Regions from separate parts of the Methylomonas sp. MS20 genome, predicted to be linked through region 3. Evidence: riboswitches for the same ligand, from Rfam matches in the RefSeq annotation. Region 3 holds a riboswitch; each other region holds the start of a gene.
The links. Region 3 has a riboswitch for cyclic di-GMP ahead of ACQE3D_RS06670 (VPLPA-CTERM sorting domain-containing protein). Riboswitches for the same ligand answer to the same signal wherever they lie in the genome.
Positions count from the first base shown of each region.

Region 1 (5,346 bases), 910 kb from region 3:
GCGCGTCTCAGGCAAAACCGAACACGGCGCCGAGCACCCCGCCGAATACACCGCCCCAAACCACCAACCAACCCAAATGCCGCTTGATGATGCCTTGCACCATGTCCTTGACCATTTTCGGCGTCAATTCCGCCAAGCGATTGTCGATGACGGCTTCGATCTTGCCGGTCAAATCCTCGCCGATGCGGTGCGCGTTCAAGCCTTGCCGTAGCGCTTGCTTGAAGCGGTCAGACTCGGCCATTTCCTCCAAGGTCAGCCGCATCTTATCGGTAAACGGTTGCTTCAACGGTTGCAGGGCGTCCTCGCCGCCCATCATCAACAGCATCCCGCCGAATGACGAATTCATAATGGACGCCACTAAACCTTCGTAGACCTTGTCGTAATCGACCGCATTCAGCAACGGCTCCAGGTTCAACACCCGGCCGCCTTGGGCTTCCTCGCGCTCGATGAATTGTTCGATATTCGCGACGGTAAAAAACTGTTCCATCATCAAGGCCTTGATCGACGCCTTGAACTCCTGAAAGCGCGCCGGAATGATGCCGGAGCCATACAAAAGCGGCACTTTCTCGAACAACATATGAATCGCCAGCCAGTTGGTAATCGCCCCGGAAAACGCGAAAAAACCGATAGCCTTCAAGGTTTCGGGATAGTAGGGACTGACGTAGCCGGCGGCGATCACCAACAACGAAATAAGGTTGGTTAGAAAGCTCTGGTTCAATAGTCTTTTCATGCCGATTAGCCACAACGAAGTCAGTGATAGCCGGCTATTTTAACCGCAATTGCAGCCAGGAGCGACGAAGAGCGGACCGAATGCCCCACGCCGTGTAGGATTTGAACGCCAAATGGCGTGAAGAGATTAACCGCGAGCGTGGCGTACGTCGATACCGTCCAGCATGAAAATCAAGTACTGGGCAATATTACGGCTATGCTCGCCGCAGCGTTCTAGCGCTTTCATCATTTGCATCACATCCAGCGCGCGGCGCGTCATCCTGACGTCCTTCAGCACCAGGGCCAACTGGTGGCGTATACCTTCCTGCAACTCGATTTCGTAATCCCTGTCGTGACGCAACAAGGCGTAGGCCGGTTCGGTGTCGCTCTGCTCCAACGCCTGAATCAACTTGCTCAACATCAGCCTGATCAAATCGCCGATCTTGATAATGTCGGCCAGTAGCTTGGGATTCGGGTCGCTGGTATCCGGATCGTATAGCACCGTGATCAATCGGGTGAAGTCCGCAAGCTCCTCGCCGATTTTCGCCAGCTCGACAACGATTTTCGAACTGGAAATTGCCGTGCGCAGATCGTTAGCCACCGGGCAGCGTCTGGCGATCAGCGCCAAGACCTCGTTGTCGATTCGAGTTTCGCAATGTTTGACCTTGCTGGCACGCGCCAGTACCTTCTCCGCCAAATCCATATCGCCGGCGTCCAGTGCCCGCATCGCCTGTTCCAACTGCCGCATCAGCAGTTCGGTCATCGTCAGCAACAAGCTGTGTAACTGCTGCAATTCATCGTCGAATGCCCGCACAGTGTGCGCGCCAGTCGCGCTCTCGCTCAAAGTCGTCATCGTTCGCCACTCGTAAAACGGCCCAAAGCCGGAAATGCCTGACTGTAAGCCCAACAAGTTACAGGAATGTGACAGGACCGCTATCCGGAACGACAATCCCCGTAAGCCGAGGCGGACAGCCAAACCAATAACATCGTAAAAGGTTAATGAGGCAGCCGGTTTGTGCCGGCGCGGATGGAACGACGCGACATTGCCCGTGTTTAGCGCGAGCGGTCCTTCCGTCCGCCAGACCGAGCCAATAACTCATCGCGCCGACGATTCGACCAGAGCCCGATCGACAAGACAAACTACGTTACGCTTGCGGTGTTAGAAACTTGGATTTTGGCCAAACGACGGGAGTTATCGGGGTTTGCCGCTGGCGAACCACTATTGCCACGGTTCGTTCGGCCAGAAAGCGCAAACCCAATCCGCGCCTGACGACCGAACCGGGTTTGCTTACGGCCAAGGATTACGCCGCGGCGACCGCGCTGCCTTGCACGGCCTGCAAGAACTCTTGCACATCGGCGTCGATCAATTCAAAGCCCAGACGTTCGCTAAAGCGTATTTCCTTGGGGGTCGGATTCTTGCGCATAAACCAACCTTTCGGCTCGGCGGCGGAATAGACGATGTCGCTCATCACCATGCGCTCGGAGTCGCGGTTCAGCGGCAAGCCGATCAGCAGATATTTCTTGCCTTTGCGGTAATCCTTCAAGAAATCCGGAATCGCGAAGCCGCCCATTAGCTCCGTGATGTAATCGACATAGTCGGCATCGGAAACGACATAGTTAGCTTCGGGGCGTGGCGTGCCCATCGGCTTAAACAGTACCGGCAACTTCTTGTCGACTTGTTCTTGCGGGATTTCGAAATAGCTGGAGCCGTCGTAATGGTAAATTCTAAACCGGAACGCGGTAGCGGTAATCCGAGCGACACCGACGACCAAGGTATGCTCTTCGTCGGAATAGCTATCCTGCAACTGGGTGTCTCGGTTGATATCGATGACGTATTTGGGCCGCCATTCGGCCAGCCAATCGTGCAGCGCCGCCCGAGTGTATTGGGCATCGCCGTAAGTTTTGTCCAGAAACTGGGTCAGAAACGAGCGGCCGCGCTTCAGTTCCTGGTTCATCGCGGCGCGCGGAAATTCGTACATCAATTTCGGCGCCATCGGTTTGCCACCGTTCATCGCCAGAATCAAGCTATCGCTATCGGCCGGCATGGGCTCGCGAGTCAGTTTGTTCTGGGCGTCGAACACCACGCCAGGTCCCAGATAAGGTATGACTTGATTGTCGTACAAGCCGCTCAAGATTTCGGAAAAAACACTGTTCGACATATTGCGCCCCATGTAAAAGAAGGTGAAGGATACCGGGGTAAAGCAAATTTCAATCCAATTTTACCGGCGCCTCGCCAGCCCATGTACGGCAAGGCATCCGGAATTCGGCTGCCGGCAGCCGGCTGGCAACAACCGTATAAAATTCAGTGGTTTTGTCGGCTCTGCTACAAACGCGGTTCTGCTATCAAACCCAAGCTAATTGCTGGAAGTTCGGAACGCAACCCTCGGAAACGCAAAGCCGAGGCGTTGAGGAGAACCGCAGTGGAACACATTCCTGGATAGATAGCTTGAATTGGACCCAGAAACCGAAAGACGCAACGGCGTATCGTGTTAGACACCTTAGCATGGCTTCTAACACCTTTTAATTGCCATGGGTCAACGGCATTTTGAGAGACTGGGATTAGCCTTAGTGCCGATATAAAATCCGAATGCCCATGGACAACAACGCGCCAGTGCCAAACACAAGCAAAAAGGGCTTATCGGCAAACTACTTGAAGAATCGGCTCCAGAAAAACCAGGAAACCGCTAGCAGTCAAGTTAATGAAATCATTGCCATCGCAAGAAAAAACAGCTCGAAAATCTAGCGCCGACTCGTGGTTGACAAAAGCGCGTCGCTGTCCTTAACATCACCCCATTCAGATTAGCTAAACCTATTGGAAAATAGGGGCGGAAAGTCGCGGATCCAGATCGGACAGCCGGACTGCCTGAGGGCAAGTTAACAAGATACCAGTTGCGGGCGCTTTCCGAGTCTAGGCCATATATTGCCTCATCTCATCTATCCCCACTCATTACCCGGTTAACCAACACGACTCGCCGATTTTATCGGTGGCGAGAACGGTTTTTTGCGCGCACTTTTCCTTGAGCCAGCGTCAATCGCCATTTCGTCGCCAAATCGTCGGGTTAATTTCGCGTGAAAATTAAAAATAACAATCTTCTAGGAGAAGCGCCGTGGCGATTAGTATGATTTCGGTTGATGATCTGTTTGTAGACGAAACCAATGGCAATGCGGTATTTACCGTGAGACTCGATGTCGCAAACGCGACAACGGTTACGGTGAATTACTCAACGTCAAACGGTACCGCGACCAGCGGGAGTGATTTTACCGGCGTAAACGGGACACTGAGCTTTTTGGCCGGCGAGTTGACTAAAACGGTTAGCGTGCCGATCATCAACGACACGGCGCTGGAATCGCTGCAAAACTTCTTCCTACGGCTGACCGCGCCCAGCGCCAACGCCACCGTCGCCGACGAATGGGGCATGGCCAGCATCGTCGATAACGACGCCGCCTCCGGCACGCCGGTGGTCGGCATCAACGACTTCATCGTCGATGAGGCCACCAAGGAGGCGGTGTTCGTGATTACCCTGGACCGGCCATCCACCAGCGTGGTGACCATGAACTACGCCACTCAAAACGGCAGCGCCAGCGCCGGCTCCGACCCGGCAGGGAAGCCGTGTTCGTGATTACCCTGGACCGGCCGTCCACCAGCGTGGTGACCATGAACTACGCCACCCAAAACGGCAGCGCCAGCGCCGGCTCCGACTACGTGGCCGCCAGCGGCAGCCTGGTGTTCGCACCCGGCGAAACCGCCAAGACCGTCAAGGTCACCCTGATCAACGACACGGCGGCGGAAAGCTCGGAAGCCTTCAATCTGGTGCTGTCCAGCCTAAGCAACGCCACCACCCTGGACGGCACCGGCACCGCGATCATCTTCGAAAACGACGCGGCGGCGGTGACCAACTCGAATATTTACGTGGACGATCTGGTGGTGGACGAATCGCAAGCCTACGCCGACTTCATTGTCCGGCTGGACAAACCCAACACCGGCACGGTGAAAGTGAATTACACCACCGTCGGCGGCACGGCCGGCAGCGGTAGCGATTTCGATAGCCAGTCCGGCTTTTTGACCTTCGCGGCCGGTGAAACCGAAAAGACAGTGCGGGTCAAACTGACCAACGACGTCAGCCCCGAATCCCTGCAAAACTTCTTCCAGGACCTGTACTCGCCCAGCGCCAACGCCACCATCGCCGACGAACGCGCGATCGCCGACATCATCGACAACGACGCCGCCTCCGGCACGCCCATTGCTCGTATTACCGACGCGGTAGTCGACGAAAGCGCGCAAACCGTCAGCGTGACCGTGATTTTAGATAAACCGTCCACCGGCAACGTGACGCTGAATGTCGGCTCGCAAAACGTGATAGCGACGGACGGCGGCGATTTCCGGAGCTTCCCGTTCGGGAAAGTGGCATTCTTGCCAGGCGAAGTTGCCAAAACAGTCGTGTTCGGCATTTTGAACGACACGGCGGCGGAAGGCTTCGAGTCCTTCGATGTCGTGTTGTCCAGCCCGATCGGCGCCACCATTGGCGATGCCATTTCGCATGTCGTGATCGCCAACAGCGATGCCGCTCCGGCGGCGTTGCCATCAATCACAATCGCCGAAGCGGTGGCGTTGGAAACCAAGGGTACGGTCGACTTTCT
Region 1 covers NZ_CP189962.1:608,435-613,780, reverse strand. The annotation lists gene ACQE3D_RS02695 (DUF445 domain-containing protein) at 8-730, opposite strand; gene phoU (phosphate signaling complex protein PhoU) at 857-1,561, opposite strand; gene ACQE3D_RS02685 (SIR2 family protein) at 2,010-2,867, opposite strand; cyclic di-GMP riboswitch class I at 3,501-3,575, shown strand; gene ACQE3D_RS02680 (Calx-beta domain-containing protein) at 3,816-4,328, shown strand; gene ACQE3D_RS02675 (Calx-beta domain-containing protein) at 4,319-5,346, shown strand, end outside.
Region 1: another riboswitch for cyclic di-GMP. It lies ahead of ACQE3D_RS02680 (Calx-beta domain-containing protein); the one in region 3 lies ahead of ACQE3D_RS06670 (VPLPA-CTERM sorting domain-containing protein).

Region 2 (5,346 bases), 610 kb from region 3:
CCGGTATCCATTCCCCATACAGCAAGCGTTTTGTCGAAACTTTCGTCGTGCTTGGGTAGATCCAGCATGGCGCCTACATCGATGAAGCCACCTAAGCCAGCGGTACTGTTGATCAAAAATCGAGCACCATCCTCGCCCGATTGGGAAAAATTGCCTTGCAGAGCATCGTTGGCAATCACGCCGATTTCGCCAATGTTGCTAAAGAAATTGCTAATCCCTTGATCGGCAAAATCTGGCATCAACCACTTGTAGCCCTCCGCCACCGGTTTCATCACATAATCATCCAAACCGTCGTTAAACGATTGAACTTTTCTGTTGTAGTTTTCGTACGGGTCTCTAGGGTCCGTTGTCGGCGTTGAAGCGCAAGCGGATAACAAAGCCAGCGCGCCGACTGCGCAAAATGTTTCAGTTCTCATACAGTGCATAGCGATTAATCCTCATGGGACAGGTTGAGTAAAAAGCAAGAGCGACTTAAAAGTCTTCCCTCTAAAACACAATCAGCGCGATTTCGGGGGTGCGAGGCGACAACTCAGGTATTCGAGCCTGGTTGTTTCGCGGCTCGATACGAAGCTCTAGGATTCATTGAAATCAGTTTTCACATCTTTCGCTTCAGCATAGGAGTGTCATGTCGCGCAATAACTAAACTGAACGGTATGGTTAATATTAAATTTGACAGATTCCTTTTGTCAAGCAAAAATGAACTCATTGGTTTAGTTAAGGAGTCCCCCCGTTGAGAAAAAAAAGCCCTGAACGTCGCCAGACTATCTTGGAGGCGGCAAAGATTGCATTTGAGAAATTAGGTTTCGAAGGCGCGACGATGTCGGATATCGCAACGTTGGCCTGCGTATCGAAAGCGACTGTTTACGGCTACTTCAGCTCCAAGAACGAGCTATTCCTGGAATTGGTGGAGTCTTCCGCAGACCACCACAAGGGAATGTTTCAGAAAATTTACGAAGGCGAATCGGCGTATCTTTACAACGATGAATTGCGCTTAACGGTTGCGCTGCTTCAACCATCGGAGAACGTTGCCTCCACTTTAAAACTGGTTGGAGAGCGCGTGCTGAGTACGTTCTTCACGCCGGAAAAACTGGCGGTGAGGCGCATGATTATCGCCGCGTCCGGCAGTGGGGATGTCGGCCGACTGTTTTTCGAGCGCGGCCCAGGTGTAGGCATGAAATATTTGGAAGACTATTTTGCCGCAGCCATCAAGGCCGGTCGGTTGCGTCCCGCCGAGCCCCGCGTGGTTGCGGCCCACTTTCGCGGACTGTTGGAGTCGGAAGTGTCTGAACAGTGGTTGATGAACATCTTGAATGAACTGCCGCCTGACCTGATTCATGATGTCGTCGAGCGCGCCGTCGACGTTTTCATGAGAGCGTACGGCCCGGAGCGCGACCAAAATAACTAAGCATAGGGTCTTGGCAATTGGCACGGCCGCTTGTTGGTGGGTGTATCACGCGGGCGCTAAACATTCTTACGCTCCCAACCATAAATTCGCCTGGAGGCACTATCCGTCGGGCCGTCCAGCATTACCCGAGTCGTCTGGTTGTAGACCATTTTGGCGATATACGTCCTTTTGGATATAAACGCCTTGGCAATGGCGGCACGATCTTGCGTCGGGCGCCGTGGAAAGCCTCTCCGCTAACACCGCGCGAGACCCTTAAAATTTGGGTTAAGTTGGTTTGATTTGACAGGGTTGTGGCATTTAGTTGAAGCAGGGGCCCATCAAATCAGAAATCTTCGAAAAGGTTTAAACGGAGGATAGCGCTAAAAAACAACCCCCTGGCCCAAATCCTGCTCAGGGGGAAGCATGGACGTGCTCTCGCAACGTTTACGCCGCTACTACAACAGTGGTCAATGTATGATTTTCAAGAACGATTGGAATAATTCTAATCTTGAATACCGCAAGCCTCATCGTGCGGCAATCTAGCGCTAAATCCACGCCGTATTCCATGAACGACTTAGGCGCTGATGCTGTTTTTGCGGCGGTTGATACCGAACAAACTCAACAAAGCGGTGCCAAACAACCATGCCGCGGCTGGCAGAGGTACCGCCGCGACCGGCGCGATGCTCAGATGACCTATAGTCGTGCTGAGTTTTGCTCCGGTAGCACCCAAAAAGCCCGAGTAGGAAAAGCCACCCGCTTGATGGGCCGGATCAGGCAAAAACTGCAGGTCGCCGTCAAGCATGCCGGTCGTCGCCAGATTATCGACAACGTTTACCAGTTGGAATAAGGTGTTGTCCGGAAAGCCGGGTGAGTGGTCCACTAGGTTCCATGTACCGCCGATTTTTTGCAACGTCCAATCCTCGGACGACAGATAGGTTGACAGCGAAGGAGCGGTAAACCGGAAGGCGCCGCTAAGGCCGATAACCCCGACCGAGGAATTGCTGGTATCCATCGTCGTCGCCTGAATGGTGCCGGCGGTACCGAAACCACCGATGACGATCGTCGTCGTATTGGTGTTAATCGGTGCCTCGAAAGCACCGGTAAAGCCGCTAATCGCGGTTCCGCCGGCGAGAGAGCCGCTTATCATCGTGTTATTAAAGGACGAATCGAAAAAAGTCGTCGGAGCCCATCCTGAAGCGAGAAACGCCGAGTTCCAAACACCGTTTAGCGAGATGGTCGCTGTTCCTGAGACTAGGGCCGCGCTAGCGGTTTGCGGGGCCAGAGTCGCGGCGGCCAACATCATAGCCAATCCCGCGAGTTTAGTTTTGCGTATTGCGTTAATTTCCAAATTCATTTAATTACCTTGTTTCAAAAAAGAAGGGTTGAATGGATAAACTTCTCAACTGTGTGTGCGTCACTTGCTTTAACCCTCTTCGAGGCAAAAGCAGTCTTTCCCGGCATCCCTACCCGTGACACAGCAACCCGGCTATCTTGCCTACAAGACCCGTGGCTTTCCGGCCCTGCCTCGCGACAGGTTTGGCTAGCGCTCAAAATAGAGCACTTACTGGAAAGCAATAAAAAGACCAAAGAACAATCACTATAAATTTCATATACTTATTAAAAACCAAAAACCCCTGTTAATTCATTCGACCGTCGGCTCTACGGGATTTGACACAGTTCTAATTAATTGTTGCGGCATATGCCATAGTCCAAGCTGATTATCGATGAGCCTCAACAACTTAGAAGCCTCCGATAAGTCCGATGAAAGTATTAGTCCGACTGCAGGATGCTGAGATTAAGAAGAACCCGATCCAATTTCAAAAAGGCTTCGATTTGATGGATGTTCTGAAGCTGTAAACTACCGATGCCCAGTACGCCGAAACCCTATTTCAGGCACGATGACCGCCGGTTTTCAATACCCAAGTTATGGTGGTTATCGTTTTAACGTGGTCAAGACCCGCAAACTTTGTCAATGTACGGCCTGTCATCACCCAGCGCCACTGACCAACGGGGACGCTGTTTGAAGGTACCAAACGGCCTCTGACGGTGTGGCTTCTGGCGATCCAAGCCCAAAGATTCGCCGCGCCATCTAGCCGAGTGTTGGCATCGATTTAACCACCTATTCGATCTGCAAAGACTATGATGATCAGGTTTTTTTATCGCGGAGGCCAATACTCCGCCATGGCAGTCAGGGCGTTTGTTCAAATTGACCGAGGCTTATGAGTCATCAGAACGATATATATAGGACAATTACCATTCATTCCTTCAACCGAACTGATCATGGCCCGCTTCAAACCGACGGCTTTAAAAACGGAATTCACCTCGTAGGCTTCGTTGGCCTTGGTGGGGCAATGCCTGGACATCATCAACATCGAAGCGGTGGTCGATGGGCGGATAAGCGCGACGAACGCGACGCGATCAAAGCACTCGCCTTCCCTGCCGATCTGCGGTTGCCGATTAGCGGCCAAATAGCTAGAACATGCGACGGTGAACGGAAATGCCGGGGTTTTTGAGGAAAATTCGACAGTAGACCGCGCAAAATAATGAGCTCATGGCCCGGACGACCGATAAAAAGCGCTTATGCGCAATCGGTGGCGTTTAGACGACTGGGAGCACGAATTCCGGTTAAATTTTTACTAGACGCTTATAAACATATTCAATTTCCTTGAGCTCTCGTATACCTATAAACAGAATATGTCGGCAAAAGTCATTTCATTTTTTTGCATACTGCTTTTTTGCACCGCTATTTCGGCAGAAGAGCTTGTAACCATCGGGATGTTATCCCCTCGGCCCATCCCACAGGAACAGGCGAGATGGAATAACTTGGCCGAATATTTGACAAAATCGCTTCCACGTTATCATTTTGAGGTAAAAGTACTCGATTATCCGGGACTTGTACGGGCGATAGAAGAAAACCGTTTTGAGTTTGTGTTGACCAACCCTTCGCATTATGTACTGCTTTCGCATAAATTCAACTTAACTCAGCCGCTGGCAACTTTAATTAATCGCGAAGCTAATTACAGTTTAAGTAGTTTTGGCGGCATCATATTCACGACTCAGGATCATACGGATATTAACTCTTTAGCCGACATTAAAAACCGCAAAATAGCAGCCGTTTTTGAAGATTCGCTGGGGGGTTACCAGGCGCAGCTATACTTGTTTAAGGCTGAGGGCTTAGATTTACCTAATCCGAAAGATATCGTTTTTACCGGCATGCCGCAGGATAAAGTCGTTGAAGAAGTGCTCGCCGGCAGAGCGGAGGTTGGGTTTATCCGCTCCGGTATTTTGGAGCATATGGCCGAGGAGAATAAAGTCGATCTCAATCGCGTTAAAATCATTCATGCCATGAATTCTCCCGGCTACCCTTATCGACATTCGACGATATTGTACCCGGAGTGGCCGCTAGTGTCCGTCAGCAATATCGACCCACAGTTAAAACGCGACTTGGTGAGCACGCTGCTCTCCATGAACAACAACCGGGAGTTAATCGATAAGCTAACTATTGGCGGCTTTGATCTGCCTGCCAATTATTCCCCGGTGTACGAACTTTTACATGCAATACACGCCCCTCCGTACGATCGCGTCGATCGAATCACCCTGCTGGATTTTTTGAAGCAGTATTCTTGGCAAATTATTGTATTCGGCGTCATTGTGCTGGCATTGCTGGTAACGACTGTTAGAATAAAAATACTGAACATTAAGTTAAAAAATGAGAAAGTTTCGACTTTTCACCTTTTGCAAATCGTTAAATCCAATGAAGAGCAACTGCGTTCCATTGGTAACAACTTACCCAATGGCTATATTTTCCAATATACAATCTCCACGGATGGCGAGCGTGAGTTTAAATTTATCAGCGCCGGCGTTGAAAAGGCGCATGGATTAAAAGCGGAACAAGTCCTGAAGCATTCCGCATTGCTATTAACTCAATTAGACCCGCAATATAAGGTTTTGCTTGAGGAAGC
Region 2 covers NZ_CP189962.1:2,129,369-2,134,714, reverse strand. The annotation lists gene ACQE3D_RS09225 (MlaA family lipoprotein) at 1-416, opposite strand, end outside; gene ACQE3D_RS09220 (TetR/AcrR family transcriptional regulator) at 731-1,405, shown strand; gene ACQE3D_RS09215 (hypothetical protein) at 1,959-2,531, opposite strand; cyclic di-GMP riboswitch class I at 2,858-2,935, opposite strand; gene ACQE3D_RS09210 (PAS domain-containing protein) at 4,079-5,346, shown strand, end outside.
Region 2: another riboswitch for cyclic di-GMP. It lies ahead of ACQE3D_RS09215 (hypothetical protein); the one in region 3 lies ahead of ACQE3D_RS06670 (VPLPA-CTERM sorting domain-containing protein).

Region 3 (5,346 bases):
CCCGGCCTTGCGTAGCCATTGGGGCGTGGACGATCCGGCGCACGCCGAAGGCAGCCCGGAACAAATCAAAGCCGCTTTCGAAACTGCCTACGGGATCGTGCGTTACCGGATCGAGCGGTTTCTGGACTTGCCGTTGAATGAATTGAAAAACGATCCCGAGCGTTTTAAGGCCGAACTGGATCGCATCGGCGCCTTGTTACCTTAACCCCTCTCGCGGAGAAAACAGCCTTATGAAACGTTTCCATATTCACCTTGCCGTCGACGATCTACAACGGAACATTGCGTTCTACAGTGCGCTGTTCCAAGCCGAACCCAGCGTCGTCCACGACGATTACGCCAAATGGATGCTGGACGATCCGCGCATCAACTTCGCGATCTCCAACCGGAGCCGAGCAGCGGGCGTGGATCATCTCGGCATTCAAGTCGAATCGGAGCAGGCCTTGACCGAAATTCAGCAGGTGCTGCAACAGGCGGCGTTGCCGATCATGGAGCAAAAACAGGCCGCCTGCTGCTACGCCGAATCGGACAAATACTGGACGGTCGATCCGCAAGGCGTCCCCTGGGAAGCTTTTCATTCGTTGAAAAGCATTCCGATATTCGGTAAAGACGCCGATTTGCCGACCGATAGCGCCGCGAGTTGCTGCGGTCCTTCGTCGAATTGCAGCCCTATCTGATCGAACAGTTCGAGGTTTTCCACGATGAATTTGCCAATCTGCCCGCAGCCGCGCTTGTCGTTTTTGGACCGCTTCCTAACCTTGTGGATATTTCTCGCGATGTTGCTGGGTGTGGGCATCGGCTTTGCGTTTCCGGAACAGGTGAATCGCCTGAACGCCCAGGCTTCGGTCGGCACCACCAACGTCCCGATTGCGATCGGTTTGATTTTGATGATGTATCCGCCGCTGGCGAAAGTGCGTTACGAGGAACTCGGCGACGTGTTTCGTAACGGCCGGGTGTTGGCGCTGTCGCTGGTGCAAAACTGGCTGATCGGTCCGCTGTTGATGTTCGGCTTGGCGATCGGATTTTTAGCCGACTATCCGGAATACATGACCGGCTTGATCCTGATTGGCCTGGCCCGTTGCATTGCGATGGTGATCGTCTGGAACGAACTGGCGCGCGGCGATAACGACTACTGCGCCGGGCTAGTGGCCTTTAACAGTGTGTTTCAAGTGCTGTTTTTCGGGGTTTATGCCTGGTTGTTCGTCACCGTGTTGCCGCCGCTGTTCGGTTTGCCGGGCAGTTTGGTGGCGGTGACGGTCGCCGATATTGCCCAAAGCGTGTTTATTTATCTGGGGATTCCGTTCATCGCCGGTTTCGCGACGCGTTGGCTGTTGGTCAGAGCCAAGGGCAAGGATTGGTACCAGCAGCGTTTCGTACCCAAAATCAGCCCGCTGACGCTGATCGCGTTACTGTTTACGATCGTGACGATGTTCTCGTTGAAGGGCGAATTGATCGTGCAATTGCCGCTCGACGTGTTGCGCATCGCGTTACCGCTGCTGATTTATTTCGTCGCGATGTTTCTGGTCAGTTTCGCGATGGGCAAACTAATCGGCGCCGACTACGGCCAAACCACGACCTTGGCCTTTACCGCCGCCAGCAACAACTTCGAATTGGCGATCGCGGTGGCGGTGGCGGTGTTCGGCATCGACAGCGGCGCGGCTTTCGCGGCGGTGATTGGGCCGCTGATCGAAGTGCCGGTCATGGTCGGCTTGGTGAACGTCGCGTTCGCGATTCAACAGCGCTGGTTTGTCGGGCGCTAGTCCCGGCAGGTTTCGGCGTTCTCGCCAGCACCGGCTTTTTCGAACGATCGATCCCCCTGTAACCTCGGTTTCGGTCAATTTCTCGCAATTCGGCGTCAGCCGCCGCATGCCCTCTACATCCGGCCCTATTTCTCACTGGTGTTTCTCGGGCTGAGCCGGTCTAAGTCCGGACCGGCGTGCCCTTCGACAGGGCGAACGGTATTTAAGAGCCGGGTTAATAGGTCCCGCTCCGGCGGGGAAGCACAAACACGCCATTCCCAATGCCACGGGCATCCTGACTTTGCAAGCTATAGTTTTCCCGTTTGGGAAACTCCGGTAGGCGGCGTTTTAGCGGCGACCGCGTGTTTAGCCGCGAATCGCCGATAACTGCGGTTAGCGCGTTTGCAACGCCGGGCAAAGTCAGTCCATCAGTGCTTGGTCCCCGCGACAGCGTCTAACGATTAGCACAGTTGCCCTCTCGCCGATATTCGTTTCCGGCCAATGTTAAGTCCTGCAATCGTTGGGCGGGCGGCCGATGCCGCACGCCAAATTCGACAGTCCATGTCGGATGCGCCCAATTTAGCCTGTTAGGTACGCGGTCCGTGGCGGCAACGATTCGCCCTTGAAAAACAACGTGCTGCGGCATTCGGCGATGTTTCGGCGTATCACGCATGTAATACATTTCACGATTCTTTAACAGAGCTGTAACGGAAACTTATTGATTTGTTTGGAATAATTCGCCGCAACTGAGATGGCAGGGAGCCGCGGGATCTTGGTTGACGCGGAATTACAGGGAACAGGGAAGACCAGCGAAGGGAGCGGCAAGAGGAAGAAGGTAGGGAGTAGGTTGCAATACGGACACATGGTAGCGGGGATAGCGACACCACTCGACGTGTTAGAAGTTTAGTGAGCAGGTAAGCGTGTAAAAGCCAAACTCGCCGCGAGGCGGGGACGGAAAGTTTCAGGTCTTGGCTTGGGTCGGTCGCCGGGGATGGCGGCGGGCGGTAGGAAGCCGACAAGCCAAGACGGCTGGGCTGTCACCTTATGTATTTTTAAATCTTAAACATAAGGAAACCATTATGAAATCTTTAAACAAAGCCTTGTTGGCGGCGGCGATGTTCGCTGCCACCGGCGCGGCGAATGCGGCGATCAACAATACTAGCGCCGCCACAGCCGAGGCCTATTTGTCGGTTTACGACAAAAGCCAAACCTTGACGTTCACGCTGGATTTGGGGTTGTTGATGAGCGATCTGATCGCCAACGTCAACAACGACAGTTATACGCTGAGCTACGATTTGAGCCTCAATGACAACTGGAATACCTTCGCCAGCGGCATGGATGCCTCTCAGACCAAGTTCGCGATTGCCGTCGGTTACGGTTCCAAGCAGTTGATCACCGGCATGACCGAGATCGCTAAATACAACAGCTTGCAACAATCCACAGTCCCTGGTACTGCGATCAAAAACCATGCAAACCAGATCACTACCGGTCAAGTCAAAGCTACCCCTGGTGCTTCCGCCAGCGACTATGCCGCGAATCTGAGTTCACTGGTGTCTGACGCAGACACCCCGAATACCGGACAACACAATGACTTCAACAGCATCTTCGGTACGGTCAGCTTGGCCCAAGCCAATATCGCCTACGGTACCTCCGGCGACTTCTGGTACTACAACGGCACTCAAGCCCATACCCTGGCCGCCGGTAAATGGACCCTGGCCGGCAATCTGCTGAGCTTCGGTCCGGCCCCGGCCAACGTGCCGCTGCCGGCCGCGGTTTGGATGTTCGGCGCCGGCCTGATGGGCATGTTGCGCGCGACTCGCCGCAAATACGCCGCCGCATAAGCGGTATTCGGAGCGGCGTTGGCGCCGCTCCGGTTTTCACGATTGATAACTCGAGGAACTACCCATGAAAAACTTAGTATTAGGCACCGCGATCAGCGCTCTGTTGGCCGCATCAGGTGTGCAAGCCGCGACCGTCAACGATCCGATTCCGGTCGACGGCAACAACCTGCCCATCATTGATGCCAGTCAAACCAACGTGTTGTATCTGTCCGGCGCCTCCGCGGCGGTCAACTTCATCGAAAAACTGATCACCGATTCATCGGTACCGGCCGCCGATAAAGTCTGCGACACCACTAAAAAAGTCTGGAAATACAAAGATAGCCTGACCGGTTCCGACCAAAACGCTTATTTGTGCACTCGCGCTACTACCAACAGCAATGTGCCGACCAACAAGCCTTACATCTTGGTCTACAAACGTAGCGCCGGCGGTTCCGCGTTCGGCGTCAGCCCTATCATCGCCGAAGCCAACGGCGACACCGCCGCCGCCACGATCGAGTATTTGAAAATCAGCTCGGCTTGCACCTCCAATACCTTGCCGGTCGCCGGTTCGACGCTGGGTTTGATCACCTGCCCTTACGACTTGGCCGACGCCAGCAAATACAGCACCCACATCTCCGACTTCGGCATTTCCGACGTCGACCCGGGGCAATTTATCGGTAACAACGCTCCGGTCGGTTATTCGGATGTAACATCCGACGATGTCGCTAAAATGACCGTGAAAAGCGCTTCGGCGGTGACCTTCGGCGTGCCCGTCACCAAAAAACTGTATTTTGCATTGCAAGCCGCCCAAATCGCCAACGGTTCCTTGGCGGGCTGCGCGGTTGGTGCCGAAACCGAGGCCTGCATGCCTAGCCTGAGCTCGGCTCAAATCGCATCGATTCATGCGGGCAGCTGGGCGGACTGGAACCAATTGAAAGTGACCGGTTCCACCGGTTTGTACGATTGGGTCCAAGCCAATGCCGCCGCTTACTTGCCGGGTTCCTCGTTGTTGCATACCTGCCGCCGCGAAAACGGTTCCGGTACCCAAGCTCAATCCAATATCAAGTTCCTGCATGATCCTTGTACTTCGGCTGCTTCCGCGACGGCTCCGGCTTCCGACGCACTGGCCTTGGGTTTCGGCGAAGGCGACGGCTATCCGATGATCCACGAGAACAACACCTCGGGTTCGGTCGGCAACTGCTTGGACGAGCTGAACGACGGCAGCAACGCCGCCAACGGTTTCGATAACACCTACGGTGTGCGCTGGGCGGTCGGTATCCAGTCTCTGGAGAAAAAGACCGCCGTATCCAGCAACTTCCGTTTTGTTAAAGTCGATGGCGTAGCGCCGACCCTGGCTAACGTAGTCAACGGCAAATACAAGGACTGGGCGGAAAACACTTTCCAATATTGGACCGACCACTTTTCCGACGCTAACCTGAAAAAACTGACCAACGCGATCATTACTTCAGCCGGCGCGCCGGAAGTGATGGCGGCGCTGAACGCCGGTTTCACCCACACCTTTACCGCTACTCCAGGTGCATTCTTGGCCGTACCGACCAGCTTCGCTCCCGAAGCCAACGGTGCGTTTAACGCCAGCCGTCCGGTCAATCCATACAGTCATGCGACAGCAGCCGCATCGACTAATGCCTGCCGCGCACCAACCATTTACAACAACGGCGATGCCAAACTGTAAGGGTTGATTAGGGGCAATCCCGAACCAGGTCAGGGACGACCGCCTTAAAAAGTGACCGGGGCAGTCGCGGCAACGCGGCTGACCCGGCCGCTTTTTC
Region 3 covers NZ_CP189962.1:1,515,653-1,520,998, forward strand. The annotation lists gene ACQE3D_RS06655 (arsenate reductase ArsC) at 1-205, shown strand, start outside; gene ACQE3D_RS06660 (ArsI/CadI family heavy metal resistance metalloenzyme) at 231-674, shown strand; gene arsB (ACR3 family arsenite efflux transporter) at 699-1,757, shown strand; cyclic di-GMP riboswitch class I at 2,655-2,778, shown strand; gene ACQE3D_RS06670 (VPLPA-CTERM sorting domain-containing protein) at 2,816-3,577, shown strand; gene ACQE3D_RS06675 (hypothetical protein) at 3,642-5,249, shown strand.